Regions from separate parts of the Microbacterium sp. NPDC055455 genome, predicted to be linked through region 2. Evidence: predicted binding sites of a transcription regulator. Region 2 holds the regulator's gene; each other region holds the start of a gene.
What was found. The regulator HrcA, encoded in region 2, represses chaperone genes, less so after heat shock. The targets are predictions, from matches to a motif close to TTNGCACTCGNNNNNNNCGAGTGCNAA.
Positions count from the first base shown of each region.

Region 1: ACWGUG_RS11270 (Hsp20/alpha crystallin family protein) is a predicted target of HrcA. The motif match lies at 4,540-4,566, and genes of this name have one in related genera.
Region 3: groES (co-chaperone GroES) is a predicted target of HrcA. The motif match lies at 2,215-2,241, and genes of this name have one in related genera.

Region 1 covers NZ_JBSHLB010000003.1:316,607-326,769, forward strand. Annotated here, with positions in the region: gene ACWGUG_RS11245 (MarR family winged helix-turn-helix transcriptional regulator) at 1-415, shown strand, start outside; gene ACWGUG_RS11250 (ABC transporter permease) at 432-1,166, opposite strand; gene ACWGUG_RS11255 (ABC transporter ATP-binding protein) at 1,163-2,002, opposite strand; gene ACWGUG_RS11260 (thymidine kinase) at 2,110-2,694, shown strand; gene ACWGUG_RS11265 (low temperature requirement protein A) at 2,722-3,915, shown strand; gene ACWGUG_RS11270 (Hsp20/alpha crystallin family protein) at 4,027-4,485, opposite strand; gene ACWGUG_RS11275 (L-serine ammonia-lyase, iron-sulfur-dependent, subunit alpha) at 4,594-6,195, opposite strand; gene ACWGUG_RS11280 (VOC family protein) at 6,299-6,667, opposite strand; gene ACWGUG_RS11285 (hypothetical protein) at 6,778-6,945, shown strand; gene ACWGUG_RS11290 (hypothetical protein) at 7,009-7,197, shown strand; gene ACWGUG_RS11295 (dodecin family protein) at 7,226-7,432, opposite strand; gene ACWGUG_RS11300 (transglycosylase SLT domain-containing protein) at 7,631-8,098, shown strand; gene ACWGUG_RS11305 (cation diffusion facilitator family transporter) at 8,095-9,072, shown strand; gene ACWGUG_RS11310 (class I SAM-dependent methyltransferase) at 9,392-10,163, shown strand, end outside.
Region 2 covers NZ_JBSHLB010000002.1:448,879-459,041, reverse strand. Annotated here, with positions in the region: gene ACWGUG_RS08575 (alpha/beta fold hydrolase) at 1-362, opposite strand, end outside; gene ACWGUG_RS08570 (pyridoxal phosphate-dependent aminotransferase) at 403-1,569, shown strand; gene lepA (translation elongation factor 4) at 1,613-3,463, shown strand; gene ACWGUG_RS08560 (DUF1990 family protein) at 3,474-4,124, shown strand; gene hemW (radical SAM family heme chaperone HemW) at 4,132-5,349, shown strand; gene hrcA (heat-inducible transcriptional repressor HrcA) at 5,489-6,529, shown strand; gene dnaJ (molecular chaperone DnaJ) at 6,581-7,693, shown strand; gene ACWGUG_RS08540 (16S rRNA (uracil(1498)-N(3))-methyltransferase) at 7,697-8,434, shown strand; gene ACWGUG_RS08535 (HIT domain-containing protein) at 8,521-8,868, shown strand; gene ACWGUG_RS08530 (PhoH family protein) at 8,939-9,970, shown strand; gene ybeY (rRNA maturation RNase YbeY) at 9,967-10,163, shown strand, end outside.
Region 3 covers NZ_JBSHLB010000001.1:1,376,633-1,386,795, forward strand. Annotated here, with positions in the region: gene ACWGUG_RS06030 (LuxR C-terminal-related transcriptional regulator) at 1-140, opposite strand, end outside; gene ACWGUG_RS06035 (Hsp70 family protein) at 166-2,052, opposite strand; gene groES (co-chaperone GroES) at 2,321-2,617, shown strand; gene rarD (EamA family transporter RarD) at 2,859-3,740, shown strand; gene ACWGUG_RS06050 (metal-sensitive transcriptional regulator) at 3,757-4,080, opposite strand; gene ACWGUG_RS06055 (heavy metal translocating P-type ATPase) at 4,092-6,383, opposite strand; gene ACWGUG_RS06060 (heavy-metal-associated domain-containing protein) at 6,383-6,592, opposite strand; gene ACWGUG_RS06065 (ABC transporter substrate-binding protein) at 6,827-8,092, shown strand; gene ACWGUG_RS06070 (ABC transporter ATP-binding protein) at 8,243-8,965, opposite strand; gene ACWGUG_RS06075 (ABC transporter ATP-binding protein) at 9,034-9,981, opposite strand; gene ACWGUG_RS06080 (branched-chain amino acid ABC transporter permease) at 10,079-10,163, opposite strand, start outside.

The DNA of each region.
Region 1 (10,163 bases), on a different contig from region 2:
CGCCTGGGAGAGTCTCTTCCGCGCGCAGCACGAGGTGTTCGGCGACATCAACGACGACTTCCACGACGACAGCCTGAGCCAGGCCGAGTACGACGTCCTGCTCACGGTCACCCGAGCCGCCGACATGACCGCGCGCCTGCGCGACGTGACGGCGAACATGCTCATCAGCCAGCCCAGCGTCTCGCGACTGGTCGACCGCATGGTGACGCGCGGGCTGCTCACGAAGTGCGCGGATCCCGACGACGGCCGCGGAGCGCTCGTCACCGCGACGGATGCCGGTGCGTCGCTGTTCCGCCGGATCGCGAGCGCGCACGGACGTGCGATCGCCGAGCGGATGTCGCTGCTCTCGGACGACGAGCTCGCTCAGCTGCGCGACCTCACGGCCAAGCTGCGCAAGAAGCAGCCCAGCTGCTGAGCCGCGGGCCGGTCCGTCACGGTGTGCGACGGCGGAGCGTGAGGGACGCCAGGATGAGCGAGCCGACGGCGAACGCGACCACGACGAGCAGTGGCCCGAACACGTCCCATCCCTCGTCTCCGGCCGTCACCGCGTTGATCGTGTCGATCGCATAGCTCAGCGGCAGCACCTTCGAGATCTGGTACAGCGCGTCGGGCATGTCCTCGCGCGGCATGAACAGGCCGCCGAGGATGATCTGCGGGAACACGATCAGCGGCATGAACTGCACCGCCTGGAACTCCGTCCGCGCGAACGCGCTCGCGAACAGTCCGAGCGCGCTGCCCAGGATCGCGTCGACGACGGCCACGAGGCCGAGCTGCCAGAGCGGTCCGTCGACGTCGAGCCCGCACACCCACACCGCGAAGGTGACGGTGACGATCGCCTGCAGGGTCGCCATCAGCCCGAAGGCGAGGCCGTACCCCAGGATGAAGTCGGTCTTGCGGATCGGGGTCGTCATCAGGCGCTCGAGCGTGCCCGACCTGCGCTCGCGGAGGGTCGTGATCGAGGTGATGAGGAACATGACGATGAACGGGAAGAGCGCCAGGATGGGCCCCCCGAACTGGTCGAAGACGCCGTCCAGATCGCTGAACAGCCACGCGAACAGCCCGACCAGCAGGCTCGGGGCGACGAGCATCAGGGCGATCGAGCGCGGGTCGTGGCTCAGCTGCCGCAGCACGCGGCCGGCGGTCGCGACTGTCAGGGTGCCGTTCACGGCGCACCCCCGTCCTTCGCGCGTCGCGCGGGCGCGTCCGCGTTCCGGCGTGCCTCACGGCGGGTCAGGGCGTGGCCTTCGTGGGCGTCGGCCGGGGCGTCCTGCGCCCGCCGCAGCGCGTCCTGCTGGACGAGCGCGAGGAACGCGGCATCCGGATCCGTCTCTCCGGTGTCGGCGAGCAGACCGCCGGGGGTCGTGTCGGCGATGATGCGCCCTGCCCTCATCAGCACCAGCCGGTCGCACCGCAGCGCCTCGTCCATGACGTGACTCGACACGATGAGCGTCGCCCCTGCGTCGGCGAGTGCGCGGAAGACGTCCCAGAGCTCGGCGCGCAGCAGCGGGTCCAGGCCCACCGTCGGCTCGTCCAGCACGAGGACCTCCGGCGCGCCGAGCATCGCCACACCGAGCGAGACCCGCGTCTCCTGGCCGCCGCTGAGGGAGTCGATGGTCTGATCGCGCTGGTCGGCGAGCCCGACCTGCTCGATGACGCGGTCGACGTCCGAGCGGTGGGCGCCGACGAGCCGGGCGAAGTACCGCATGTTCTGCCGGATGGTGAGGTCGCCGTAGACCGAGGCCGCCTGCGTGTCGTACGACACCCGCCGGCGCAGCGCCGCCGATCCGGCCGGCTCCCCCAGCACGGTGACGGTGCCGCCCTCGACCTTCTGCACGCCCACGATCGCGCGCATCAGTGTGGTCTTGCCGCAGCCGGACGGTCCCAGAAGGCCCGTGATCTCTCCGCGCGGAACTTCGAGATGAAGGTCCCTGAAGACCTCGGTGGTGCCGCGCCTCACGTGCAGCCCGCGCACCGTGACGGCATCCGCTGCAGGCATATTCATCACGTGTGAACAGTGACCCCGCGGCGGCACGCCGTCAAGAGGTCCGGAGACGCAGGCCCGGAGTCCGGGCACCGCGTCCGGGCATGGGCAGCCGTAGGGTGGGCGCCATGCACACACGCAACCAGGCCAGGCTGCAGGTGGTGGCCGGTCCGATGTTCGCCGGCAAGTCCGAGGAGCTGCTGCGGCGGGTCCGCCGCGCGCGCATCGCCGGGCTGTCGGTCGAGGTGCTCAGCCATGCGCTCGACGATCGGCGCGGCGAGGGTCAGGTCAGCTCCCATTCGGGACTCAGCGTGGCGTCGAGGCCGGTCGCCGACGTCGCCGGGCTCGTGTCCGCCGTGCGCGGCAGGGACCTGGATCTCGTCGCCGTCGACGAGGCGCAGTTCTTCGGTCCCGAGCTCGTCGGCGCCGTGGACGGGCTGGTCGCCGACGGCGTGGACGTCGTGGTGTCGGGCCTGTGCGTCACGTTCGACGGGGAGCCCTTCGAGCCCCTCCCGTCGCTGATGGCGATCGCCGAGGACGTGATCAAGCTGACCGCGGTGTGCGCCGTGTGCGGGGAGGACGCCGCATTCCATCAGCGGATCTCGGCAGCGGATGCCGGTGACGCCAGGATCCCGACGCGCGCGCAGATCGGCGGCATCGAGTCCTACCAGGCCCGCTGCCGCCGGCATTTCACCGGCCGCGGGAGCCGGTGAACGAGGGCCGCAGTGCCAGGATGAGGCATGACCTTTGGGCTGGCGCGCGATGTGATGCGCCCGACCGACTCGCCGCGCGCCGACCGCGTCACCTATGTCGAGCTCTTCTTCGACCTCGTCTTCGTGTTCGCCCTGACGCAGCTGTCGAGCTATCTCGCCGAGCACCAGAATCCGGCGGGCCTGCTCGAGGGCGTGATCATGGTGTGCGCCCTGTGGTGGGCGTGGGTCTCGACCACGTGGGTCACGAACTGGCTCGACCCCGTCGCGCTGCCCGTGCGTGGCGTGGTGATCGGCCTCGCCTTCGTGGCCCTGGTGATGAGCGTGGCGATCGCGGAGGCGTTCGGCGAGCGGGCGTGGGCATTCGCCCTCGCCTACGTCGTGCTGCAGATCGGCCGCACGGCGTTCATCGTGTGGGCGACGCGTCGCCATGACCGCCAGGTGTCGCACGACTTCACGCTGGTGCTGGTCTGGACGGCTGTGGCCGCGGGCCTGTGGATCGCCGGGGCACTGCTGCCGCTGTGGTGGCAGCTGCCGCTCTGGGCGGCCGCCCTCGCCGTGGAGCTCCTCGGCACCATCCTCGGCTTCCCCGTCCCCGGACGCGGCCGCGTGCTCATCGGCGCCTGGGACCTCTCCGGGCCCCATATCGCCGAGCGCACGGCCCTGTTCGTCCTCATCGCCCTGGGCGAGGGGCTCCTGGTCACCGGGTTCGCCTTCGTGGCGAAGGAGTCATCGGCCGAGTCCATCATCGCCATGGCGGCGGCGTTCGCCGCCGCGGCCGCCATCTGGTGGATCTACTTCGATCACGGCGAGCGCTTGGGCTCGGAGGCGATCGAGGCGGCCGACGAGCCCGGCCGCCTCGCGCGGACGGCGTATACCTGGATCCACCTCGCCATCATCGGCGGGATCGTCGCGCTGAGCGTGGGCGACAAGGAGGCCCTCGCCCATCCGCGGGCAGCCGGCTTCGCGCCCACGGTCGCCGTGCTGCTGGGCCCGCTGCTGTTCCTGATCGGCTGCGTCCTCTTCCGGCGCGTGCTCGAGCAGCGGTGGGCGCGTGCCCAGCTCGCGGGCATCGCGGCGCTGCTGGTCGTCGGCGCGGTGGCGCTGGCCTCGGGCGGGATCGGTGCGCTGTGGCTCACCGTCGCCGCCTCCGTCGTGCTCGCCGGAGTCGCCGCGGGCGAGACGCTCGATCGCGTCCGCCGCGGCCGCCGCAGCGGAGGCTGAGCGGGCCCGGACCGGCTGCTGCGGCCTCGCTCCCGGGCCGTGCGGAAAGACGGGATGCCCCGTCCCCGACGTGGGGACGAGGCATCCGTCGATCGTGTGCGGCTCAGCCGGTCACTGCTCGATGGGCTGCGGCGCGTCCGAGGTGGACTCGTGCGCCTGGATGGTGGGCGACGACCCCTCGGTCGTCACCTCGACCTTGCGCGGCTTCGCCTTCTCGCTGACGGGGATCGTGACGCTCAGCACGCCGTTGTTATAGCTGGCGGAGATGCTGTCGGTGTCGATCCCCTGGCCGAGGTTGAGCTGCCGCAGGAAGCTCGCGGCCTCGCGCTCACGGGTGATCCACTTGACGTCTTCGCCGCTGTGGAGGGTGCGCTCGGCGCGGATGGTCAGCAGCTGGCCGTCCACGTCGATGTCGACGGATCCCGGGTCGATGCCCGGCAGATCGGCGGTCAGGACATAGTGGTCGCCATCGCGGTACAGGTCCATCGGCATGCGGCGCGGGCCGCGTCGCGTGTCGAAGAGACTCGACGCCAGACGATCGAGATCACGGAACGGGTCATACGTAGCCATGGTTGTCTCCTCTCGTTCTTGGAGTTGAGTCGAGTCGACTCAACTAATCACAGATTAGCACTCGAGGGGTGCGAGTGCTAGATCCGCCGTTCGCCGTGAACGAACGCGTCAGCACTCGATGACGTTGACCGCGAGCCCGCCCTCGCTGGTCTCCTTGTACTTGTGCGACATGTCGATCCCCGTCTGCCGCATCGTCTCGACCACCGCATCGAGCGAGACGTAGTGCGAGCCGTCGCCGCGCAGCGCGAGCCGCGCCGCAGTGACGGCGGTGGACGCCGCGATCGCGTTGCGCTCGATGCACGGAATCTGCACCAGCCCGCCGACCGGGTCGCAGGTGAGGCCGAGATGGTGCTCCATCGCGATCTCGGCCGCGTTCTCGATCTGGCGGTTGGTGCCGCCCATCACGGCGGTGAGCCCGCCGGCGGCCATCGCGCACGCCGACCCGACCTCGGCCTGGCAGCCGCCCTCGGCCCCCGAGATCGACGCGTTCGCCTTGAAGAGAGAGCCGAGCGCCGTCGCGGTGAGGAGATACCGACGGATGCCGCGGCGACGGTTCGCCTCGGCGACCTCGCGCTCGTCCCACCCGGCGATCGCCTCGGGCGCGGCGGCATGCCCGTGGTAGCCGAGGAGGGCGCTGCCGACGAGCTCGCCGTACGGGGTGACCGCGTTGCCGGCGCCGAGCCCCGAATCGGCGAGGAAGCGCCACCAGTACATCGCCACGGCGGGCACGATCCCCGCGGCGCCGTTCGTGGGCGCGGTCACCACGCGGCCACCGGCGGCGTTCTCCTCGTTGACCGCGAGCGCGAAGGCACCGAGCCACTCCCCCGGGAGTTCGCGGCGACCGTCCGCTTCCGCCGTCTCGAGCTGTGCGCGGATGGCAGCGGCACGCCGCTTCACGCCCAGCATGCCCGGCAGCACGCCGTCGGCGCGCAGACCGGCCTCGACGCAGGCGGCCATCGCATCCCAGATGGCGTCCAGCCCCTCGGCGACCTGCTCCTCGCTGCGAAGCGCCGTCTCGTTGAGGCGGGCGGCCTCGGCGATCGTGAGGCCCCGCTCATCGCACAGCGCCAGCAGCTGCTCGGCGCTGTCGAAATCCATCGGGTACACAGACGCTGACGCAGTGGCGCCCGCGCCGGTCGACGGGTCACCCTCGCGGCGGATGAATCCGCCTCCGACCGAGTAGTACGTCTCGCGGGCGATGAGGCCGGCACCGGACACCGGCTCGATCTCGACCGTCGCGGCGGACGCGCCGGTCTCGCGGATGCCGGGACCGCTCAGCGCGCGTGCCGGGCCGTCGTCAGCGGATGCCCACGCCTCCAGCGTCATCGCGTTCGGGTGCGCGGGCAGCCTGGTCCGCGGCGCGAAGACGACGTCGTCGCGCCGGAACGGTACGGCGTGGACGCCCGCGACGGCGAGCGTCTCGCCGTCGGGCCATCCGCTCCACGCCGCACGGACGGCATCCGGATCCACCGTCTCGGGTTCGTGTCCCTGCAGGCCTGCGACCACCGCGTCCGGCGTGCCGTGGCCGATGCCGGTCGCGCCGAGCGAGCCGTAGAGCGTGCAGGTGACCCGCCGCACGCGGGGCAGCGCACCGCAGGCGCGCAGCCGCACGGCGAAGTCGTGGGCCGCCCGCATGGGGCCGACCGTGTGGGAGCTCGAGGGTCCTACGCCGATGGAGAACAGCTCGAACGCCGAGACGTAGGCGCTCATCGCCACCAGGCTAAAGCACGCCCCGTGCGATCTGCAGGGCGTTACCGAGTCGATAGGAGCACGATGCGCGCATCACGGCGATTCCGCGAGGCAGTCTGTCGACTCACGCCGAAGGCCGGAACGAGACGAGCCCTACCGTGTTGCCCTCGGAGTCCTTCACGAAGGCCTGCCACTCGTCGTGCCCGGCGGGCCCGAGCGTGTCGTCGGTGTGCGTGAAGATGACGTGCGGGGGCGAGACCACGTCCGCGCGACCCCCGAGCCGCTCGAGTGCCCTGTCGACGTCGTCGACGCGGAGGTAGAGGAGAGACGGTGGGGCCGCGCGATCGAGCAGGAGTCGCACCCCGTCGAGGTCGAAGAAGAGGAGCCCGGGCGGATCGAAGACAGCGGTTGCAGGCGCTTCGAGCAGTGCGGAGTAGAAGGCCGCAGCACGCTCGAGATCCTCGGCGTGCTGCGCGACCTGCACGAGTCTCATGGCGTCATTGTGGCCCGCCCGTACGCGACGTGCCAGGCCGCACGCAACCCCCCTCGCGCCGGAGCGAATCGGGGAGTATTCAGGAGGGAATCGACCTCTGGAGGTGGACGATGCTGTTCGTCATCTATCTGATCCTGCTCATCGGCGGGATGGTGCTGTTGGGGATCTCGTTCTCGCTGCCGATCCTCTCGGCACCGGCGTTCGTGCTCGGCGTGCTGATCGTCTGCGGCGCGGTCGCGGTGCCGATCACGGCAGGGATCTTCGAGCAGCGGAGGTAGCGCGCGCCGTCTCCGCCAGGGCGCGTCGACGTACGCTGGGTTTCTTCCGCGAAGGGGGCTGCGATGTCCGTCCACGATGAGCACGTACCCGCACACCGGGTGCCCGGGCCCGGCGAGCCGGACATCCCGGAGATCGAACTCGACGAGACCATCGCTCCTCGGCCCGAGGAGGAGGCCGCCGACCTGCTGCGGGCGGAGCCGGACGTCGCGGATCACCGCGACAGCGCGCACGATGACCGAACACAGTCGTGACCGTGGGGTCTTGATGGTGACGCCCGGCTTACTCCGGCACGTACTTGAACGACAGCTGGATCCGGGTGCGGAACAGCAGCGCGCCGTCGTCGCCGACCACGACGTCCTGTTTCGTGACCTCCGCCACGCGCAGGTCGTGGAGCGACCCGGACGCTGTAGTGATCGCTTCTCGGGCCGCCTCCTCCCACGAGGACGCACTCGTGCCGACGACATCGATCACTCGATACACGCTCATCTCGACCTCCATCGCTCGATGCGGACAGGTCCATGATGATGGCGCACACGCCCAGAGGGAAGGGGCCTCAGGATCAGCGCGACGTCGTCTCCGGCTGCGGTCCGGGATCGTCCGCATCATGAGGTCGATGGGGAGATGTTCGGGCTGCCTTCGTTGCGCCTCGCCGGGCCTTCGTAGAAGCGCGCCTATCGTGATGTCATGCGGAGAGTCCTGGCGCTGACGACATCGCTGCTCCTGCTGACCGGATGCGCCGCCGTTCCCGCGGATCCCCAAGGCACACTGGATCGCGTGTCGGGCGGCACCCTGAACGTCGGCGTGTCCCCCAACGGCGACTTCACCTCCGTCACCGGAGACGCGGTGGCCGGCTCAGAGGCTGCGCTTGTCGAGTCGTTCGCCGAGACGGTCGACGCGGAGATCGAGTGGACGGTCGGCTCCGAAGAGGCACTGGTGCGGGCGCTGGAGCGGGAGGATGTCGATCTCGTGATCGGCGGGCTGACTGATGCCACGCCGTGGGCGGACAAGGCGGGCGTGACGAGGCCGTACGGCGAGTTCACCGACGAGGACGGGAAGAGGCACAAGCTCGTGATGCTGGTCCCGATGGGCGAGAACGCGTTCCTCACCAGCCTCGAGACCTTCCTCACGCACGAGGCTGCGAGGTTGCGATGAGCATCAGCTTCGGCAGGACCAAGCTGCCTGAGAAGCAGGTCCAGGTCCTGCATCGGGCCATCCGGCTCGAGTGGATCACGATCGGCTTTCTCGCCGTCAGTGTCATCCTCGTGTTCCTCGTGCTCGGCAACTCGCAGGCGATGAAGGCCGCCTGGCTCGAAGACCTGCTGTCATTCATCCCTCCGATCGCTTTCCTCATCGCGGTACGGATCAACCGGAGGCCACCCACTCCCGACCATCCCTACGGCTTTCACCGGTCGGTGGGGGTCGGGCACCTCGTGGCCGCGGTGGCGCTCACAGGGATGGGAACCTTCCTCATCATCGATTCGGGTACGGGGCTCCTCCGCGGCGAGCACCCGACGATCGGAACCGTCGTGCTGTTCGGCCAGGTGATCTGGCTCGGGTGGCTGATGATCGGCGTCATGGCCGTCATCGCCGTGCCACCCGTCATCATCGGGCGGGCAAAGCTGAGGCTCGCACGCGAGCTGCACAACAAGGTGCTCTACGCCGACGCCGACATGAACAAGGCCGACTGGATGACAGCGGCCGGTTCCATCGTGGGCGTCGCCGGCGTCGGCATCGGGCTCTGGTGGCTCGACTACGTCGCCGCACTCTTCATCTCCGGGAGCATCCTCTACGACGGCTTCCGCAATCTGCGCGCCGCGACCCTCGACCTGATGGATGAGCGCGCGACCACCTTCGACGACAAGAAGCCGCACCCCGTCGGCCGAGAGGTGGAGAAGTACCTTCGCGGACTGCCGTGGGTCGCCGAAGCGGGGTGCCGTACGCGCGACGAGGGGCACGTGTTCCACATCGAGGCGTTCGTCGTCCCGCGCGAGGGTCAGCCGCCTTCGATGGATCACCTCGAGAGCGCCCGGCTCGCGTGCATCGAGATCGACTGGAAAGTCCAGGACATCGTGCTCGTGCTCGTCCCCGAACTCCCGGATGTCGTGCAGCCGGAACCGGCCGTCTGACCCGGTCGCGCCACTCGCCCGCATGGCTGCAGCCGGACGGCATGAGGAACAAGAAGGGAGGCGAACTGCAGCAGAAACGAGAAGAGGGGCCCTGGCGCCGATCGTGTCAGTCGCAATGCTCAACGGCCTCGCACCTGGGCGCTCCGCACTGGGGAGGCTGCCTGGATTCGCCGGCTCGGCCCTCGACCGGCGATCGCCACGTATGCGCGCTACCCGGCGGACATGCGTGCGCTGCGGCCGTTGATCTCCCTGAACGGGTGCCCGAAGGAAGTAGCCGTGCCTTGGTCTGCGCGCGTGGCGCTGGCTACGCTCCTTGATCGTGATCTATCAGGACCCTCTTGCATATCTGCTCGGCATCGAAGGGTCCGCTCTGCTCGACGCATGGGCCGGTGACCACGATCAAGCCTTCGTCGAAGACCGGGTCGCCGAGATCCGCCGATTGCTCGCCGACGGGAAACTCCAGAATCGCGGGGTGCTCGCGGAGCGCGTGGCCGCTGACGTCGCCTATCAGCAGCAGGCATCTGATTACGACGCGAATGCGGGCGGTGGCCTCTTCGCGATCGACGAGCCGGTCATCACCGAATGGCTGGCGCACCGCGAGGGTGGCGTCGCCCTGGATGCCGCGTGCGGCACAGGCCGATTCGCGCGGATCCTCGCCGACCTCGGCCACACCATGATCGGCGTCGACGGGTCACAGGACATGCTCGAACTGGCCCGCGAGCGTGTCCCGGAGGGCGACTTCCACCTGGGATCAGTCGATCGACTGCCTCTCGCCGACCGATCGGTCGATGTGGTCGTGTGCGCGCTCGCGCTCGTCCACATCAGCGATCTCGGCCCGGTGTTCGCCGAGTTCGCCCGCGTGCTGCGCCCGGGTGGCGCGCTCCTCATCTCAGACGTGCATCGCGAGCTCACCACGATCGGCTCGGGCATCAAGGGTCTGGGACCCGACGGCGAGCGCCGCCTAGCCCCGGCATTCCGGCATCCCCTCGGCGACTATCTTCGGGCCGCGCTCGCCGCGGGACTCGAGCTGCGCGCCGTCGAGGAGCCCGCCCTCCACTGGGACGACTCGCCGCTGCCGAGGCCGAGCGCCG
Region 2 (10,163 bases):
AAGCCCCGCGCCAGCAGGCGGTAGGCCCGCAGGCCGATGCCCCGCGGGATCGCGGTGCACGACGCCGCGATGAATCCCGAGACCGGCGGCCGCTCCTCGGCCCCCGCGTACTCGATGCACAGCAGCCCGCCCATGGAGTGCCCCACCAGCAGCACCGGGCCGCGCTCCGCCGCGGCCTGCACGGCGTCGTCGATCGTGGCGAAGGCGGACTCGATCGTGAACTCCTCGCGCATGCGGGATCCGTGCCCGGGCAGATCGACCGCCGTGACCGGGGTCCCGCGCGCCTGGAGATACGCGACCTGCGACCGCCACATCGTCGCGGATGTGCGGATGCCGTGGACGAGGACGACGTGGACCGCCATGACGACAGGCTAGCCACAGCGCCCGCCCTAGCATGGCGGCATGCCCGAGATCGCCCCGCACATCGCGCGCATGCCCGGCTCGGGCGTGCGACACATCCTCGAGCGCGCGCTGCGCCGGCCGGGCACCATCGTCCTGGCCGTCGGCGAGCCCGGAGAGGTGGCGGGCGCGGCGATCAGAGACGCGGCGGCGGCGGCGTGGACGGCCGGGGCCATCCGCTACACGCCGAACGGCGGCATCCCGGCCCTGCGCGAAGCCATCCGCGCGAAGCTCGCGCGCGAGAACGGGCTCGAGGCCGACGTCGAGCAGATCTGGGTGACGGTCGGCGCGACGCAGGCGCTGCACCTCGCGATGGCCCTGACCCTGTCGCGCGGCGACGAGGTGCTCGTGCCCGACCCCGGGTACACGACCTTCACCATGAACGCGCACCTGCTGCAGGCGACGCCGGTGCCCTACCCCCTGCGTCCGGACCGCGGCTTCCAGCCCGACCTGGACGAGCTGGACGCCCTCGTCACCCCGCGGACGCGCGCCCTGATCGTGAACACACCGTCCAATCCGCTGGGGTCCACCTTCGATCGAGCGACACTCGAGGCGCTGATGGCGCTGGCTCGACGGCACGACCTGTGGGTGATCAGCGACGAGGTGTACGAGCGCTTCACGTGGGGACATCCGCACGTGAGCCCGGCGACCCTGGACGACGACGGGCGCGTGCTCTCGGTGTTCTCGATGTCGAAGACGTACGCGATGACCGGTGCGCGGGTGGGCTGGCTCGTGACGCCTCCCGGATGGCGCCAGACCATGCTGCGGGTGCAGGAGTCGGTGGTCAGTTGCGTCGACGAGCCCGCGCAGCGGGCGGCTGTCGCGGCGCTGACGGGGGAGCAGACCGCCGTCGCGGCGAGTGCGGCGCACTACCGCGACAACCTGGCCGCCGCGACGGCGCTGCTGGATGCCCGCGGCCTGCGCTATCTCGCACCCACCGGCGCGTTCTACCTCTGGATCGACGTCTCGGACGCCTCGGGCGGCGACGTGGTCGCGTGGTGCGAGCGGTTCCTCGACGAGCACGGGGTGGCCGTCGCACCGGGCAGCGCGTTCGGGGCCTCCGGCGAGGGATGGGTGCGCGTCTGCGTCGCGAGCGACAAGGCGGAGCTGCTGGAGGGCCTCAGCCGCCTGCCGGCCCCGGCGCGGCCTGCGCACGGCGGGATCCGGTGACGCGCAGGGTCGCGGCATCCGTCACCCGTACAATCGTCTGGACATGTCACCCCGTGCCCTGAAGCCTCTCGAGCCGTCTGCGACCCCTCCTGAGCTGATCCGCAACTTCTGCATCATCGCCCACATCGACCACGGAAAGTCGACGCTGGCGGACAGGATGCTGCAGATCACCGGCGTCGTATCCGACCGCGACATGCGCGCGCAGTATCTCGACCGCATGGACATCGAGCGCGAGCGGGGAATCACGATCAAGTCGCAGGCCGTCCGCATGCCGTGGTCCACCGCGGACGGGACGTTCGCGCTGAACATGATCGACACGCCCGGGCACGTGGACTTCACCTACGAGGTGTCGCGCTCGCTCGCCGCCTGCGAGGGCGCGATCCTGCTCGTCGACGCCGCGCAGGGGATCGAGGCCCAGACCCTCGCCAACCTCTACCTCGCGCTCGAGAACGACCTGCACATCATTCCGGTGCTCAACAAGATCGACCTCCCGGCAGCCGACCCCGAGAAGTTCGCCGCCGAGCTGGCCAACCTGATCGGCGGCTCGCCCGACGACGTGCTGCGGGTGTCCGGCAAGACGGGGATGGGGGTCGAGGACCTGCTGGACCGCATCGTCGAGCAGATCCCCGCGCCCACGGGCGACGCCGACGCCCCGGCCCGCGCGATGATCTTCGACTCGGTGTACGACTCGTACCGCGGCGTCGTGACGTACGTCCGCATGGTCGACGGCAAGCTCGAGCCGCGCGAGCGGATCCAGATGATGTCGACGCGAGCCACCCACGACCTCCTCGAGATCGGCGTGTCCAGCCCCGAGCCGGTGCCCACCCGGGGTCTCGGCGTCGGCGAGGTCGGCTACCTGATCACCGGCGTGAAGGACGTGCGCCAGTCGAAGGTCGGCGACACGATCACCAATCAGCGCAAGCCCGCCGCCGAGGCCCTGCCGGGGTACACCGACCCGAAGCCGATGGTGTTCTCCGGCATCTACCCGATCGACGGCAGCGACTACGGCGATCTGCGCGAGGCGCTGGACAAGCTCAAGCTGTCGGATGCCTCCCTCCAGTACGAGCCCGAGACGTCGGTCGCGCTGGGCTTCGGCTTCCGCTGCGGCTTCCTCGGGCTGCTGCACCTCGAGATCATCACCGAGCGCCTGTCGCGCGAGTTCGACCTCGACCTCATCACGACCGCGCCGTCGGTGACCTACGAGGTCACCACCGACACGGGGGAGACGGTCGTGGTCACCAACCCCAGCGAGTACCCCGACGGCCGCGTCGCCGAGGTCTCGGAGCCCGTGGTGAAGGTGGGGATCCTGCTGCCCAAGGACTACGTCGGCACGGTCATGGAGCTGTGCCAGTCGCGCCGCGGGTCGCTGCTGGGCATGGACTACCTCAGCGAGGACCGCGTCGAGCTGCGCTACAACATGCCGCTCGGCGAGATCGTGTTCGATTTCTTCGATCAGCTGAAGTCCAAGACGCAGGGCTACGCGAGCCTCGACTACGAGCCCGCCGGCTCGCAGACGGCCGACCTGGTCAAGGTCGACATCCTGCTGCAGGGCGACAAGGTCGACGCCTTCAGCTCGATCGTGCACCGCGAGAAGGCGTACGCGTACGGCACCATGATGACCGAGCGCCTGCGCAAGCTCATCCCGCGGCAGCAGTTCGAGGTGCCGATCCAGGCCGCCATCGGCGCCCGCATCATCGCGCGCGAGAACATCCGCGCCATGCGCAAAGACGTCCTGGCGAAGTGCTACGGCGGTGACATCTCGCGCAAGCGCAAGCTCCTCGAGAAGCAGAAGGAGGGCAAGAAGCGCATGAAGATGGTCGGGCGCGTGGAGGTCCCCCAGGAGGCGTTCATCGCCGCGCTCTCGGGTGACGTCGAGACCAAGGGCGCCAAGTAGGCTGGTCCTCATGCGTCGAGGGACCTTCCGTGACGACACCGTCGACTACGCCGCCGTCGGGGCGACGCAGGCGGCCGATCTGATGCACTTCCCGCCGGAGCGCAGCATCCCCGCGGAGCAGTCGTGGCGCATCGGCAGCGGCGAGGCCCGCTTCCACGCCGCGAGCGATGCGCTGCTGTCGTGGACCGCCCAGCGCGGCGCCGGACTCGAGGTGACCGACGTCCGCCCGGCTTCCGGGCCGATGTACTCGGGCGTGAGCTTCGACGCCGAGGGCAACCCGGTCGCGCCGAGCCGCACCGAGTCGGAGCAGCGCTTCGACGCCGACGGCACCCCGTATGTGGGGCCCGGCACGACGATCCGCGTCGCGGGCCGCGTCAAGGGGCTTCGGGCGGATGCCGAGCTCCGGGTGATCTTCGCCATCGAGGAGCCCCGGCGCGTCGGCTTCGCCCTGGGCACGGTCGGCGACTCGGTGGTCAGCGGCGAGGAGTCGTTCATGCTGGACTGGAACGACAAGGACGAGGTGTGGTTCACCGTGCGCGCGTTCGACGCCCCGCACGCGCTGCTGTACCGGATGCTGCCCGCGTTGACCAGGCGCCGCCGGCGTGAGCTGTTCACGCGCTATCTGCGCGCGATCTCGCCGCTGTACACCACCCCCGCGTGAGGCGCTGATGGGCTCCGCTCTTCCTCTCGGCGAGCCCGTTCCGGCGGACGGCTCGCTGCCGGCCGGCATCCGCATCGATCAGGCCACCGACTTCGGCGTGTACCTGCACGTGCCCTTCTGCCGCGTGCGGTGCGGGTACTGCGACTTCAACACCTACACGTCGTCCGAGCTGCGCGGGGCACGCCAGGACCAGTACGCCGACACGCTCCTGCGCGAGATCGGCCTCGCCCGGAGCGTCCTCGAGCGCGCCGGCGGCACCCGGCCTGCATCGACGGTCTTCTTCGGCGGAGGCACGCCCACGCTGCTGCCGCCGGGGGATCTCGCGCGCATGCTCGACGGGGTGCGCGAGGCGTTCGGGCTCCGGGACGACGCGGAGATCACCGTCGAGGCCAATCCCGACACGGTGTCGCCGGCGGTGGCGGCCGAGCTGGCGGCAGCGGGGGTCACCCGGATGTCGATCGGCATGCAATCCGCCGTCCCCCGCGTCCTGGCAGCGCTCGATCGCACCCACGACCCCGACAATGTGCGCACCGCCGTGTCGGCCGCACGCGAGGCGGGACTCGACGTCAGCGTCGACCTCATCTACGGCGCACCGGGCGAGACGCTCGACGACTGGCGCAGCTCCCTCGCGACGGCCGTCGCGCTGGAGCCCGACCACATCTCGGCCTACGCGCTGATCATCGAGGATGGCACCAAGCTCGCCCGTCAGATCCGCCGCGGCGAGGTCGCCGCGCCCGACGACGACCTGCAGGCCGACATGTACGAGCTCGCCGACGACCTGCTGTCCGTCGCCGGCTTCGACTGGTACGAGGTGTCGAACTGGTCCCGCGGCCCCGAGCACCGCTCCCGGCACAACCTGGCGTACTGGACGGGCACCGACTGGTGGGGCTTCGGCCCCGGCGCCCACAGCCACGTCAACGGGGTGCGCTTCTGGAACGTCAAGCACCCGGCGGCCTACGCCCAGCGCCTCGCGGCCGGCGAGTCGCCCGCGGCGGGACGGGAGATCCCGGATGCCGCCGCCCGCGGTCTGGAGAGCGTACTGCTGCGCACCCGCATCCGCGAGGGGATGCCCGTCGACGAGCTGCTGGGCGAGGGTCGGCACGCGGTGGCCGCGCTGATCGCCGACGGCCTGATCGAGGGGCGGGACGCGCTCCGGGGCCGTGTCGTGCTCACCCGACGCGGGCGGCTCCTGGCCGACGCCGTCGTCCGGGCGCTGACGCCGTGAGGCGGCCGCGCCGGGGCGTGCCGGGGCGGAGCCGCGCGGACATCTGCGGACGCGGCGTCGCTCAGCGATCGTGACGGGCTCATCGGATAGAATTGGCACTCCAGTCATGCGAGTGCCAGATCGGGCGTGAGGAGGCGTGATGGTCAGCGAGCGCGGTCTCCAGGTGCTGCGGGCGATCGTCCAGGACTACGTCGACACGCGCGAGCCGGTCGGCAGCAAGGCGATCGTCGAGCGGCACGCCTTCGGCGTGTCTGCGGCGACCATCCGCAACGACATGGCCCTGCTCGAAGACGAGGAGCTCATCGCCGCCCCGCACACGTCGTCGGGCCGCGTGCCGACCGACAAGGGGTATCGGGTGTTCGTCGACCATCTGGCGGAGCTGCGGCCGCTCTCGCCGGCGCAGCGGTCCGCGATCGCCTCGTTCCTCGACGGCCCCGGAGACCTCGACGACGTGCTCGTGCGCACGGTGCGCGCACTCACGCAGCTCACGGGCCAGGTCGCGATCGTGCAGTACCCGTCGTTCGCCCGCGCCACCGTCACGCACGTCGAGCTCGTGCAGCTCGGCGCCGGGCGCATGCTCGTCATCGTCGTCACCGACACCGGCCGGGTCTCGCAGCGGCTCGCCTTCGTGGGCGACGAGTTCGACGAGGCCGACCTCGCGCGCATCCGCGCCGAGCTCGGCACGCTGCTGGTGGGCCGGCCCGTCCGGGAGGGGCTGCAGCGCATCGCCGACCGCCTGGAGGCGCAGGCCCCGCAAGCCCCCGCCCACGAGCGCGCCACCGACGAGATCGTGCGTGCGGTCGCCGAGGAGCTCGAGGAGTTCCGCCAAGACAGGCTCGTGATGGCCGGCAGCGCCAATCTCGCGCGCAGCGAGTCGGACTTCCGCGGCAGCATCTATCCGCTCCTCGAGGCGATCGAGGAGCAGGTGACGCTGCTGCGGCTCATGGGCGAGATGGTGGCCGACGAGCAGGGGCTCGCCGCCAGCATCGGACGCGAGAACGAGCCGTTCGGCCTGGCCGAGGCATCCGTCGTCGCCAGCGATTACGATGCCACCGGCTCGCTCGCGCGTGTCGGCGTGCTCGGCCCCACCCGCATGGACTACCCCTCGAACCTCGCGGCGGTCCGTGCCGTCGCGCGCTACCTCACGCGCATGCTCGAGCAGGACGACAGCTCCCGCTGACGCGGACGCGTACCCACGATCCCGCGGCGCCGCCGCGGCAGGAAGGCGAAAGTGGCTGACCACTACGAGGTCCTCGGCGTTTCGCGCGAGGCCACCCCCGACGAGATCAAGAAGGCCTACCGCAAGCTCGCGCGCCAACTCCACCCGGACGTGAACCCCGGCGAGGACGCGGCCGAGAGGTTCAAGCTCGTCACGCACGCCTACGACGTGCTCAGCGACCCCGAGCAGCGCGCCCGCTACGACATGGGCGGCGCCGATTCTCCGTTCGGCGGCGCCGGCGGGTTCGGCGGGTTCAACGACATCTTCGAGACCTTCTTCGGCGCGGCCGGGGGCACGCGCGGCGGCCGGCCGCGGTCGCGGCGCGAGCGCGGGCAGGACGCCCTCGTGCGCGTCACCCTGGAGCTCGGGGACGTGGTGTTCGGCGCCCACCGCGACATCGACGTCGACACCGCCGTGCTGTGCGAGACCTGCCAGGGGTCGTGCTGCCAGCCCGGCACCAGCCCCGTGACGTGCGACATCTGCCACGGCACGGGCAACGTCCAGCGTCAGGTGCGGAGCCTGCTGGGCAACGTCGTGACGTCGCAGCCGTGCAACGTGTGCCAGGGCTACGGCACCACGATCCCGTACCCCTGCGCGACGTGCCAGGGGCAGGGGCGTGTGCGCGCGCGCCGCACCGTGTCCCTCGACATCCCCGCCGGCGTCGAGACCGGCCTGCGCCTGCAGCTGCCCGGCTCGGGCGAGGTCGGCCCCGCCGGCGGCCCGAACGGCGACCTGTACATCGAGGTGACGGTGTCGCCCCACGAGGTGTTCAGCCGTGACGGCGACGACCTGCTGGCGACCCTCGAGGTGTCGATGCCCGACGCGATCCTCGGCACGACCACGACGATCCAGTCGCTGGACGGCCCGGTCGAACTCGAGGTGCGCCCCGGCGTGCAGGCCGGCGACATCCTGACGATCAAGGGGCGCGGCATCACCCCGCTGCGCGGCTCGCAGCGGGGCGATCTCAAGGTCGGCGTGCACGTGGTGACCCCGACGCGGCTGGACCACAAGGAGCGCGCCCTGATCGAGGAGTTCGCCAAGCGCACGAAGGCCCCAGGTCCCCGGCTCGCGGAGTTCCACCAGGGACTGTTCGCCAAGCTGCGCGACCGCTTCCGGAACGGCTGAGCCATGCCGCTGCACTTCCTCGTCGACGACGCCGCTGGGCTCTCGCCCGGGAGGACCGTGACCTTGACCGGCCCCGAGGCGCATCACGCCGCCACCGTGCGCCGTGTCCGCGTCGGCGAGGGTGTCACCGTCGGCGACGGGAGGGGTGCGTGGCTGACCGGCGAGGTCGAGGCCGTCGCGCCGCGCGAGGTCGTCGTCCGGGTCCGCGAGCGGACGGATGCCCCCGCACCGCGACCACGGGTCGTGCTCGTGCAGGCGCTGGCCAAGGGAGACCGCGACGAGCTCGCCGTGCAGGCGGCGACCGAGCTGGGCGTGGACGAGATCGTGCCGTGGCAGGCAGCCCGGAGTGTGTCGCGCTGGGACGCGGCGAAGGCGTCGAAGGGGCGGGCGCGATGGGCCACGATCGTCCGCGAGGCCGCGAAGCAGGCTCACCGCGCGTGGCTCCCGGACGTCGCGGAGCTGACGACCACCGCTCAGCTGGCACGCCGGGCGGAGGCATCCGTCGTCCTGATCCTGGAGCCGACGGCGACGGAGCCCCTGAGCGCCCTGCGGGTGGGCGAGGGGGAGGAGCGCGACATCGTCCTCGTCGTCGGCCCCGAGGGCGGCATCGCCCCCGAGGAGCTGGACGTCCTCACCGCCGCGGGCGCCCGGGCCGTGCGCCTGGGCGACACCGTCCTGCGCACCTCCACCGCGGGCCCGGCCGCCCTGGCCGTCGTCAGCGCGGCGTTGGGACGGTGGTGAAGGGTGGGCCGTGCGCCGGGCCGGCATGGCGCACCGGTCGATCGGCGCCCGAGCCGGTGGCAGGGCCCCGTCGCTAGACTTGCCGCATGAGCGAACCCTCGATCTTCACGCGCATCCACAACGGGGAGATCGCGTCCGAGATCATCGCAGAGACCGAGAACGCGTTCGCGATCCGCGACATCCACCCGCAGGCGCCCGTGCACCTGCTGGTGATCCCCAAGAGCGAGGACTACCGGAACGTCGTCGAGCTCGCCGCCGGCGACCCCGACCTGATGGCGGAACTCGTGGGCCTGGCCAACAAGCTCGCCGCCGAACACGCGGACGGCGACTTCCGGCTGGTCTTCAACACCGGCCCCAACGCGGGCCAGACCGTCTTCCACGTGCACGCCCACGTGCTCGCGGGAGGCCTCGAAGAGAAGAGCGTAGGTGCCTGACCAACCTGCTGATCACGACGCGCGCGAGCGCGCCACCACCGTCGAACGCGTCTGGGCCGATGGCGTGGCCATGGTCCAGCTGCTCGGCCCGCAGGACCGCCTGCTCCGCGTGGTCGAGCGGGAGCACCCCGATGTCGACGTGCACGTGCGCGGCAACGAGATCACCCTGACCGGCGAGGCCGGAGCGGTCGCCGCGGCGCGCTCCCTCGTCGACGAGCTGCTCACGATGACCAAGGCCGGCCACGCGCTGGGCGAGGAGGACGTCGCTTCGTCGAACCGCATCCTGCGCACCGAGGGCGGGCCGCGTCCGTCGGAGGTGCTCGGAGAGGCGATCCTGTCGTCGCGCGGCAAGATCATCCGGCCCAAGACGCTCGGCCAGAAGGCCTACGTCGACGCGATCGACGAGCACACGATCGTGTTCGGCATCGGCCCCGCCGGCACCGGCAAGACGTATCTCGCCATGGCGAAGGCCGTCCAGGCTTTGCAGCGCAAAGAGGTGAGCCGCATCATCCTCACGCGCCCGGCCGTCGAGGCGGGGGAGCGCCTGGGATTCCTCCCGGGAACGCTGACCGACAAGATCGACCCCTACCTGCGCCCGCTGTACGACGCGCTCAACGAGATGATGGACCCCGAGCTGGTGCCCAAGCTCATGGCGACGGGCACGATCGAGGTCGCGCCGCTGGCGTACATGCGCGGCCGCACGCTGAACGACTCCTTCGTCGTGCTCGACGAGGCGCAGAACACCACGCCCGAGCAGATGAAGATGTTCCTGACCCGCCTCGGGTTCGGAACGCGCATGGTCGTCACCGGCGACATCACGCAGATCGACCTGCCGCAGGGCGCCTCCGGCCTGCGGCTGGTGACGCGGGTGCTGAACGAGGTGGACGACATCCACTTCTCGTACCTCACCAGCCAGGACGTGGTGCGTCACACGCTCGTCGGCCGCATCGTCGACGCCTACAGCGAGTACGACGAGCGCCGGCTCGCCGCGCGGAGGGAGCGCGACGAAGCATCCGAGTTCGCCAATCGCGCGGAGCGCCGGGCCGCGACGGTCCGCCACGGCGGACCGCGCGACCACCTTCCGAAGCGAGGACGCGCATGACCATCGAGATCGGCAACGAGTCCGGCATCGCCGTCGACGAGACCGTGCTGCTGCGGCTCATGGAGCACCACCTCGCGGAGCTGCACGTCAGCCCCGACGCCGACATCGCGATCCTCCTCGTGGACGAGGGTGCGATGGAGGCCCTGCACGTGCAGTGGATGGACGAGCCCGGCCCGACCGACGTGCTGAGCTT
Region 3 (10,163 bases), on a different contig from region 2:
GATCCGGCGTTGCCCGAGATGAGCATCCGGGTCGGGGTCTCGCGCTCGGTGAGCACATCGATGAGAGGCTGCGCGTGGCGCGCACCCGTGAAGTCGGCGGCGTCGAAGTACGACGCCATGACGGCGGTCGGCGTTGACATCGGATCCCCAGGCGGTCCGGCGGCGTCAGGAGACGGTCTCGGGGGCAGGGGAGGGATCCGGTGCCGGCTGCACCTCGGTGGGCGCCGGCTCCGGTGCCGGGTCGGCCGGTGGCGACGTCGGCTCCGGCTCCGGCTCGGGCTGGGGGACCGGCTCGGGCTCCGGCTCCGGCGTCGGCTCCGGCTGCGTCGTCGGCTCGGGTTCCGGCTGCGTCGCCGGCCCCGGCTCGGGCTCCGGTTGGGTCGTGGGCTCCGGTTGCGTCGTCGGTGCCGGCTGCGTCGTCCCGCCGGTCGTGGGGCCCGGATCGGGCCGCGGGGCGCTGCCGGTCGGAGCCGGGGTCGACGATCCGGCGGCCGGCCGCGTGGACGTGCCTTCCCTCGTCGTCGTCGAGGTCGTGCGGTTCGGCGTCGCCTTCGAGATCGGCGCGCCCTGCCGGCTGTTCTGCTTTCCGGCGCCCGGATCTGCCGCGCCGTCCGACCCGGGGCCCGACTCGGGCGCCGTCTCGACCGCATCGGCGTCGTCCGGCTCCGCGGGATCAGCTGCGTTGTCCTCGGCGGGTGCCGGCGTCGGCTCCCAGCCCGACAGCGAGAGGAAGCCCTCGCTGCCGTTGCCGAGCGTCATCGTGCTGCCGAAGACGATCGCCGCAGCGACGAGGACCGCCGCCGCCGAGACGGCGATGGTGTGCCGGAGGCCGGGTCCCGTCTGCGCGACGACCGGAGAGACCGGCGCCGCCGGTGCTGATGCGTCGACGGCGGCTGAGAGCTCGAGCACCGCGCTCGGTGCGCCCTCGAAGACGACGAGTTCGCCGCGTGCCGTGATCTCGCCGTCTATGGCGCGGATCAGCGCGGTGTGAGCTGCTCCCAGCGCGATGGAGGCCTTCGGATCGGCGTCGATGGCCGTGGGCCGGTCCAGGCGCTCGGAGAGCCGCTGGGTGATCAGCGGGATGCGGGAGGATCCGCCGATGAGCAGCACGGCGTCGAGCTGGGCGGGGTCGATCTCGACCGCGTCGAGCGCCCGCTCGAGCGCGTCGATCGTCCGCGACACGAACGGGTCGATCATGTCCTCGAACTCGGCGCGGGTCAGCCGGACGCTCGAGCGGCCGGCCGCGACCAGCACGGGGACCACGACGTCGGAGTCGAACGACAGCGCCTCTTTGGCGTCCACGCATTCACGGCGAAGCTGCGACAGCGCGACCCGCGCATCGGCGAAGGAGTCGTCGAGCGCCTCGCTGGAGACGTCGGCGGAGCGGAGCACGTGGCGCACCACCGCGTCGTCGAAGTCGGTGCCGCCGAGGTCGCTGAGGCCCACCGGCTCGCCGATGAGCTCGAACGAGGACTCCCTCTTGCGCAGCAGCACGCCGTCGAACGTGCCGCCGCCCAGGTCGTAGACGGCGATGGTCGCTCCGGGCGCGAGCTCGCGCGAGGCCTCGTAGTGGCGTGCCGCGGCCTCGGGCTCGGTCATGTACTCCACGTCGCGGATCCCGACGTCCGCCAGCGCCGCGCTGATCAGACCGAGACGGTGCGGTCCCCAGGTGACCGGATGCGTCAGGATGACGCCCGCCGGCGCGGTGCCCTCCCGCTCGCCGACGATGGCGATGATGTCCGCGACGGTCCGCGCGTAGAGCTCTTCGGCGCGGATCGCCCGATCGCCCACGACCAGCGGGACCTCGTCTCCGATGCTGCGCTTGAACTCGCGGATCAGCCGTTCCGGCTCCGTCACGCCTCGCCGCTCGGCGGCATCGCCGAAGAGGAGGTCGCCCGCCTCGCCGACGAAGACGACGGCCGCGACGCTGTCGCCGCGGCGCCCCAGTGCGAACGGCGCCGATGAGATGCTGCCGTCCCCGGTGATGCGCGCTGTTGCCGCGCCGACCCTGCTGGTCCCGAGATCCACAGCAAGGTAATACTGCTCAGCCATGCGAAAACATGCCCCCACGTTTCGATGTGCGAGCTCCCCCGATCCCGCGTCGAAGCTCTCTTCCCCAAGAGAGGCCCGACAGTCGCCGATGATACGCCGTCATGCGATCGCGTCTCAAGGGATGAGTGGGAAAGCGAAGCGCCCCGGCGTTCCGGTCATCCGTTGGCACTCACGTTGCGTGAGTGCCAGCCGGTTGCCTAGACTGACATCAGCACTCTCAAGGGCAGAGTGCTAACGAGTCTTAGTCTCAAGAAGGAAGAGGTAGACCGTGTCGGTTTCCATCAAGCCGCTCGAGGACCGCATCGTCATCAAGCAGGTCGAGGCCGAGCAGACCACGTCCAGCGGTCTGGTCATCCCCGACACCGCCAAGGAGAAGCCCCAGGAGGGCGAGGTCGTGGCGGTGGGCCCGGGTCGTATCGACGACAACGGCAACCGCATCCCGCTCGACGTCGCCGTCGGCGACCGCGTGATCTACAGCAAGTACGGCGGGACCGAGGTCAAGTTCGGCGGCGACGAGTTCCTCGTCCTGTCGGCCCGCGACGTCCTGGCGGTCGTCGTCCGCTGAGTCCCGCGCGCCGCGCGAACCGAGAGGGTCGGATGCTTCGGCATCCGGCCCTCTCGCCGTGTGCCGGGCTCATCCCCGCGCCGCCCGCGTCGGGCGGGCGTAGGCTGACCCGGTGAGTCACGAGCAGTCCCGCCTCCCCGAACGCGCCGAGGCGGACGGGCTCGACGACTCCACGGCGCTGGACCTCGGGGTCACGACCAGCACCGGCGCCGTCCGCGTCGCCGAGGCGCGGGAGCGCTCGGTGGGCGGGATCTACACGTTCTCGGCGTACCTGCTGTGGGGCTTCCTGCCGCTGTACTTCCTGCTGCTGGCTCCCACCGGGCCGTGGGAGATCGTGGCGTGGCGCATCCTGCTGTCGCTCGCGTTCTGCGCGCTGCTGCTCACGGTGACGCGCACGTGGCCCCGGCTCGTCGCCATCTTCCGGCAGCCGCGGGTCCTCGGGCTGACCGTGATCGCGGGCCTGGTCATCTATGTCAACTGGCAGGTCTTCATCTACGGCGCGCTCACCGGGCACGTCATCGAGACGAGCCTCGGCTACTTCATCAACCCGATCGCCACGGTGCTGCTCGCGGTGCTCGTGCTGCGGGAGCGCCTGCGGCCGACGCAGTGGGTCGCCATCGGCATCGCCGCGGCGGCGGTCACCGTGATCGTCGTCGGCTACGGCGCCTTCCCGTGGATCGCCCTCACCCTCGCGGCGTCGTTCGGCGTGTACGGCCTGGTCAAAAAGAAGGTCGGGCCGTCGGTGGATGCCGTCAGCGGCCTCACCCTCGAGACGCTGTGGCTGACCCCGATCGCGGTGGCGGTCCTCGTGATCGTCGGCGTGACGGAGGGGCTCACGATGGGCGCCGCCGGCTGGCCGCACGCCGTGCTGCTGAGCCTCGCGGGCATCGTCACCGCGATCCCCCTGCTGCTGTTCGCCGCGGGCGCCCGCCGGGTCTCGCTCACGACGATCGGGCTGCTGCAGTTCGTGGCGCCCATCCTGCAGTTCCTCGTGGGGTGGCTGGTGCTCGGGGAGCCGATGCCGCTGGAGCGGTGGATCGGCTTCGGGCTGGTGTGGCTCGCCCTCTCGGTGCTGACGGTCGACTCGATCCTCCACGCCCGGCGCATGCGCGCCGCCGCGTGAGGCCTCGTCGCTCAGCTCAGCGCACGAGGCGTGCGATGGCCTGCGAGGCCTCGGTGATCTTCGCGTCGGCCTCGGGGCCGCCCAGGCGAGCCGCGTCCACGACGCAGTGGCGCAGGTGGTCGTCGAGGAGCCCGACCGCGACGGCCTCGAGCGCCGAGGTCAGGGCGCTGATCTGCGTGAGGATGTCGATGCAGTACTTCTCGTCCTCCACCATCTTGTGGATGCCGCGGGCCTGACCCTCGATGCGCTTCAGGCGGTTGAGGTACTTGTCCTTGTCGGTGATGTAGCCGTGGTGGGAGTGCTCTCCGGCGGGCGAAGGCGCGAGGGTGGTGTCGGTCATGTCGGACTCCTTCAGCGGTGACGGGTGGAGAGGCTCTGGAACCGGCGCAGCCGCAGGCTGTTGCCTACGACGAAGACGCTCGAGAAGGCCATCGCCGCTCCGGCGATCATAGGGTTCAGCAGCCCGAGGGCCGCGAGGGGGATCGCGGCGACGTTGTACGCGAAGGCCCAGAACAGGTTCACCTTGATGGTGCCGAGCGTGGCCCGCGAGAGCCGGATCGCGTCGGCGGCGCTGCGCAGATCGCCGCGGACGAGCGTGATGTCGGATGCCTCGATCGCGGCATCCGTCCCCGTCCCCATCGCGAGTCCCAGGTCTGCCTGAGCGAGGGCGGCAGCGTCGTTGACGCCGTCGCCGACCATCGCGACCACGCGGCCCTCCGCCTGCAGCGCCTCGATGACGGCGACCTTGTCGTGCGGGAGCACCTCGGCGGTGACGCGCTCGATGCCGACCTCGTCGGCGATCGCGCGCGCCGCGGCGGCGTTGTCTCCGGTGAGCAGCACCGGCGTGAGCCCGAGCGCGCGCAGCTGCGCGACGGCCTCGGCGCTCGTCGGCTTCACCTGGTCGGCCACCACGAGGAGTCCTCGCACGGCGCCGTCTGCGGCGACCAGCACGGCGGTGCGCCCGAGCGCCTCGGCGGATGCCTTGGCCGCGGCGACATCGGCGGGCAGCGCGAGCGACCAGTCGGCGAGGAGCGCTTCGCGTCCGACGAGCACGGCGTGGCCGTCCACGACGCCCGACACGCCCTTTCCCGGCACGTTCTGGAACGCCTCGACGTCGGCGAGCGGCCCGGTCTCGTCGGCGGCCGCGCGGGCGATCGCCTGCGCGATCGGGTGCTCGGACGCGTGCTCGAGCGCACCCGCGAGACGGAGGAGCTGGGAGCGACCGGATGGCGCGGCATCCGTCTGCCCCGTCTGCGACGCGACCACCACGTCGACGAGGGCCATCCGGCCGGTCGTGACCGTGCCGGTCTTGTCGAGCACGACGGTGTCGACGGTGCGCGTGGACTCCAGGACCTCGGGCCCCTTGATGAGGATGCCGAGCTGCGCGCCGCGGCCGGTGCCGACGAGCAGCGCGGTGGGGGTGGCGAGCCCGAGCGCGCAGGGGCACGCGATGATCAGCACCGCGACGGCGGCGGTGAAGGCCATGGATGCCGGGGCGCCGGTGAGCAGCCATGCCACGAGCGTGCCGAGCGCGAGCAGCAGCACGACAGGCACGAAGACCCCGGAGATCCGGTCGGCCAGGCGCTGCACCTGCGCCTTGCCGGACTGGGCCTCCTCGACCAGGCGCGCCATCTGGGCGAGCTGCGTGTCGTCGCCCACGCGGGTCGCGCGCACCACGAGCCGCCCGCCGGCGTTGACGGTGGCGCCGACGACCGCGTCGCCGGGCACGACCTCGACGGGCACGGACTCGCCGGTGACCATCGAGGCGTCGACGGCCGACGTCCCCGATGCCACGACGCCGTCGGTGGCGATCTTCTCGCCGGGCCGCACCACGAACTCGTCGCCGACGCGCAGCTCGGCGATAGGCACGCGCACCTCCGTCGCGCCCGCGGCGGTCGGCCGCAGCACGGCGACGTCCTTCGCGCCGATCTCGAGGAGGGCCCGCAGCGCCGCACCCGCGCGCCGCTTCGAGCGCTGCTCGAAGTACCGGCCCGCCAGCACGAAGGTGGTGACGCCCGCGGCGACCTCGAGATAGATGTCGCCCGCACCGTCGCTCGGGGTGACGGACCACTCGAACGTGTGCGTCATCCCGGGCATGCCGGCGTGCCCCAGGAACAGCGCGTACACCGACCACAGGAAGGCCGCCGACACGCCGAGCGAGATGAGCGTGTCCATGGTCGCTGCGCCGTGGCGGAGGTTGACCCACGCCGCGCGGTGGAAGGGCCACGCGCCCCACACCACGACCGGGGCGGCCAGGGCGAGCGACGCCCACTGCCAGTACGTGAACTGCAGCGGCGGGATCATCGCCATGAGGATCACCGGCACCGACAGCACGATCGATCCGATCAGCCGCTGCCGCAGCGCGCGCAGCTCGGGATCCGCATCCTCGGACGCGGTCGCGTCCTCCACAGGGGGAGCGGGCACCGCCGCGGTGTAGCCGGTCTTGACGACCTCGTCGATGAGCGTCTGCGCGTCGAGGCCCGAGGGGCCCCGCACGACCGCCTTCTCGGTGGCGTAGTTGACGGATGCCTCGACCCCGTCGAGCCGGTTGAGCCGCTTCTCGATCCGCGAGGCGCAGGACGCGCACGTCATGCCGCCGATCTCGAGCTCGATCCGGGCGGCCGGGGCCGAGGCGGGGGCCATCAGGCGCGGACCGCGGTGTAGCCGGCCTCGTCGACCGCGGCGATGACCGCCGCGTCGGCGAGCTCGGCGGAGGACACGATCTTCAGGGTGCCGGCGGCGGCGCTGACGTGGACGTCCTCGACGCCGGCGAGCTTGGACACCTCGCCGCGCACGGATGCCTCGCAGTGCCCGCAGCTCATGCCCGTCACCTTGTACTCGGCCTCAGTCATGTCTTCCCTCTCTTGGAACCGGTCGGTGATACCCCTGTGGGGTACCTCGGTGGCCAGTCTATACCGCTGGGGGGTATGGTGGCGCCGCGGGCCGTTATCGGAACGGAATGCCCCGGTCACACGCGTTACACATCGTTAACGAATGGCAACACTGCGCGCCCTCCGGCGCGGTTAGGTTTATCGCATTGGGTCGGGCGCCCGAGCCGCGCCCACATACATACAGCAAGGAGCAACATGAGCGTCTTCACCCGCTCGCGCAAGGCCACCGTCCTCGGTGGCATCGCGCTCGCCGGCGCCAGCGCCCTCGTCCTCGCCGGTTGCACCGGCGGCGGTGACACCGGCGGAGGCGAGACCAGTGCCCCCAGCGAGGACCGCGAGGAACTCTCGCTGAACATCGGCACGGTCCTTCCGCAGACCGGAGCCCTGGCGTTCCTCGGCCCGCCCGAGGAGGCCGGTGTCGGCCTCGCCGCGGCCGACATCAACGAGGCCGCCAAGAGCATCACGGTCGACGTGGAGTTCGGCGACTCGGGCGACCCCGACAACAAGGCCTACGAGACCACCGTCCCGCGCCTGCTGGGCAACGACGTTCAGGCGCTCATCGGCGCCGCCTCGTCCGGTGTAACCAAGCTGTTCCTCGACCAGGCGGTCGCCGCGGGCGTCATCACGTTCTCCCCGGCCAACACCTCGCCGGACTTCACCACGTGGGACGACGACAACCTCTACTGGCGCACCGCTCCCAGCGACCTGCTCCAGGGTGAGGTGCTCGGCAACCTGATCGCCGAGGACGGCCACCAGAGCCTCGGCATCATCTACCTCAACGACGCGTACGGCACGGGTCTCGAGGCGGCGCTGACCGAGAACTTCGAGGCCGCCGGTGGAGAGGTCGTCGCCAGCCAGGCGTACAACGCGACCGACACCACGTTCGACGCGCAGGTCAGCGCGGTGCTCGCCGAGAGCCCCGACGCGATCGCCGTGATCGGCTTCGTCGAGACCTCGACGATCGTGCCGGCCATCGTGGCGGAGGGCTTCGACGGAGGCAACTTCTACTTCGTCGACGGCAACACCAGCCAGTGGGGCGACGAGATGCCGGTGAGCATCGAGGGCTCGAAGGGCACGCAGCCCGGACCCGCTCTCGAGGACGACTTCATCGAGCGCCTCAACGAGTGGTGGACCGGCGAGGGCAACGAAGAGCTCGCCGACCTCAACTACGCCGCTGAGTCGTACGACGCCGTCGTGCTCCTGGCGCTGGCCGCACTCGCAGCCAACTCCAACGACCCGGCCGACATCGCCGGCAAGCTGCAGGAGGTCTCGGGCGGCAGCGGCGAGGGTGAGAAGTGCACCTCGTTCGAGGAGTGCGCCGACATCATCCTCGACGGCGGCACCGCCGACTACGACGGCTACTCGGGCAACGTCACGTTCGACGAGAACGGCGACCCGACCGAGGCGTCGATCGGCATCTTCGAGTACGGCGCCGACAACACGCACACCCGCATCAACTGATTCGGGTCAGTCGACACCAGAGGGCCCCGGAGCGATCCGGGGCCCTCTGCCGTTGTCGCCCCAGTGGCCGGGATGCCGCGCGCACACGAAGAAGTGGAGCGGATGCCTCTCTCCGAGGCATCCGCTCCGATTCCTGGTGCAGGTGCGGAGTCAGTGCCCCTCGGTGCCCAGCGTGCCGAGGTAGAGGCCGACGACCTTCGGATCGTTCAGCAGTTCGCGGCCGGTGCCGTGGTACGCGTCGCGGCCCTGGTCGAGGACGTAGCCGCGGTCGCAGATCTGCAGGCAGCGACGGGCGTTCTGCTCGACCATGATGGTCGTCACCCCCGCCTTGTTGATGTCGGAGACGCGGATGAACGCGTCGTCCTGGCGCACGGGCGACAGACCGGCCGAGGGCTCGTCCAGCAGCAGCACCGACGGGTCCATCATGAGCGCGCGCGACATCGCGACCATCTGCCGCTCACCGCCGGAGAGCGAGCCGGCCCGCTGCTTGAGGCGCTTGCCCAGTTCGGCGAAGATGCCGGTGACGAACTCCAGGCGCTCGGCGTACACCTTCGGGCGCTGGTACAGGCCCATCTGCAGGTTCTCCTCGATGCTGAGCGAGGGGAAGACGTTGTTGGTCTGCGGCACGAAGCCGACGCCGCGCTGCACGAGCTTGTCGGACTTCAGCCCGACCACGCTCTCGCCGTCGACGGTGATGTCTCCGTCGCGCACCTTCACCATGCCGAAGATGGCCTTCAGCAGCGTCGACTTGCCGGCGCCGTTCGGGCCGATGATGCCGATCAGCTCACCCTTCCGGGCGACCAGGTTGGCGCCGTTGATGATGTTGATGCCGGGCAGGTACCCGGCCGTGAGGTCCTTGACCTCCACCACGATGCGGTCGGTCTTGGCCGCCTCCGCGGTGGCGCCCGCGGCGGTCGGCGACCCTGCGCCCGTCGATGCGCTCACTTGGACTCCTCCTCGGCCTCGTGGATCGAGGCCTCCTCGGCCTCGCGGATCTCTTCGAGCAGCTGGACGGCGGAGGTGTCGAGCTCGCCGGCGACGCGGCCGGTGACCACGCCCAGATCGACGTCCTGGTGGCTGCCGAGGTACGCGTCGATCACCGCCTGGTCCTCCATCACCGTGTCGGGCGGTCCCTCGGCGACGACCTTGCCCTCGGCCATCACGACGACCCAGTCGGCGATGTGGCGCACCATGTGCATGTCGTGCTCGACGAAGAGCACCGTCATGCCGAGGTCCTTCAGGTCGAGGATGTGGTCGAGTAGCGACTCCGTCAGCGCGGGGTTCACGCCGGCCATCGGCTCGTCCAGCATCACCAGCGTCGGGTCGCTCATGAGAGCGCGCGCCATCTCGAGCAGCTTGCGCTGACCGCCGGAGAGCGACGCGGCGTAGTCGTCGGCCTTCGCGTCGAGCTTGAAGCGCGCCAGCAGCTCACGCGCCTTCTCTTCGATGCCGTCGTCCTGCTTGCGCCAGAGCGCCGGGACGATGCTGGCCCAGATGTTCTCTCCCTTCTGGGCCGTGGCGCCGAGCTTCATGTTCTCGAGCACGGTGAGCAGCGACAGCGACTTGGTCAGCTGGAACGTGCGCACCTGGCCCATGCGGGCCACCTTGAACGAGGGGATGCCGGCCAGCTGCTTGCCGTCGAACGACCATGCACCCGAGTTCGGCTTGTCGAAGCCGCACAGCAGGTTGAACAGCGTCGTCTTGCCGGCGCCATTGGGGCCGATGAGCGCCGTGATGGCGTTGCGGGGGATCTCGAGGTGGTCGACGTCGACAGCGGTGAGGCCGCCGAACCGGCGCGTCACGCCGTCGACGATGAGGATCGGGTCGCTCTTGGCGACACCCGGGACGGGGTCGCCCTTGGCGAGTCCGCCGGTCTTCGGGCGCCGGATGGAACCGGTCGCGGTGGGGACCGCGCCGGTGCCGGCCGGGGGGACCGGCGGGACGGCGTCCGGACCCTGCGGCGCCGGCTCGGGCGTGATGGGCGGGTTACTTGACAAAGGTCAGCTCCCTCTTGTTTCCGAAGATGCCCTGCGGGCGGAAGATCACGATCAGCATCAGCGCGACACCCACG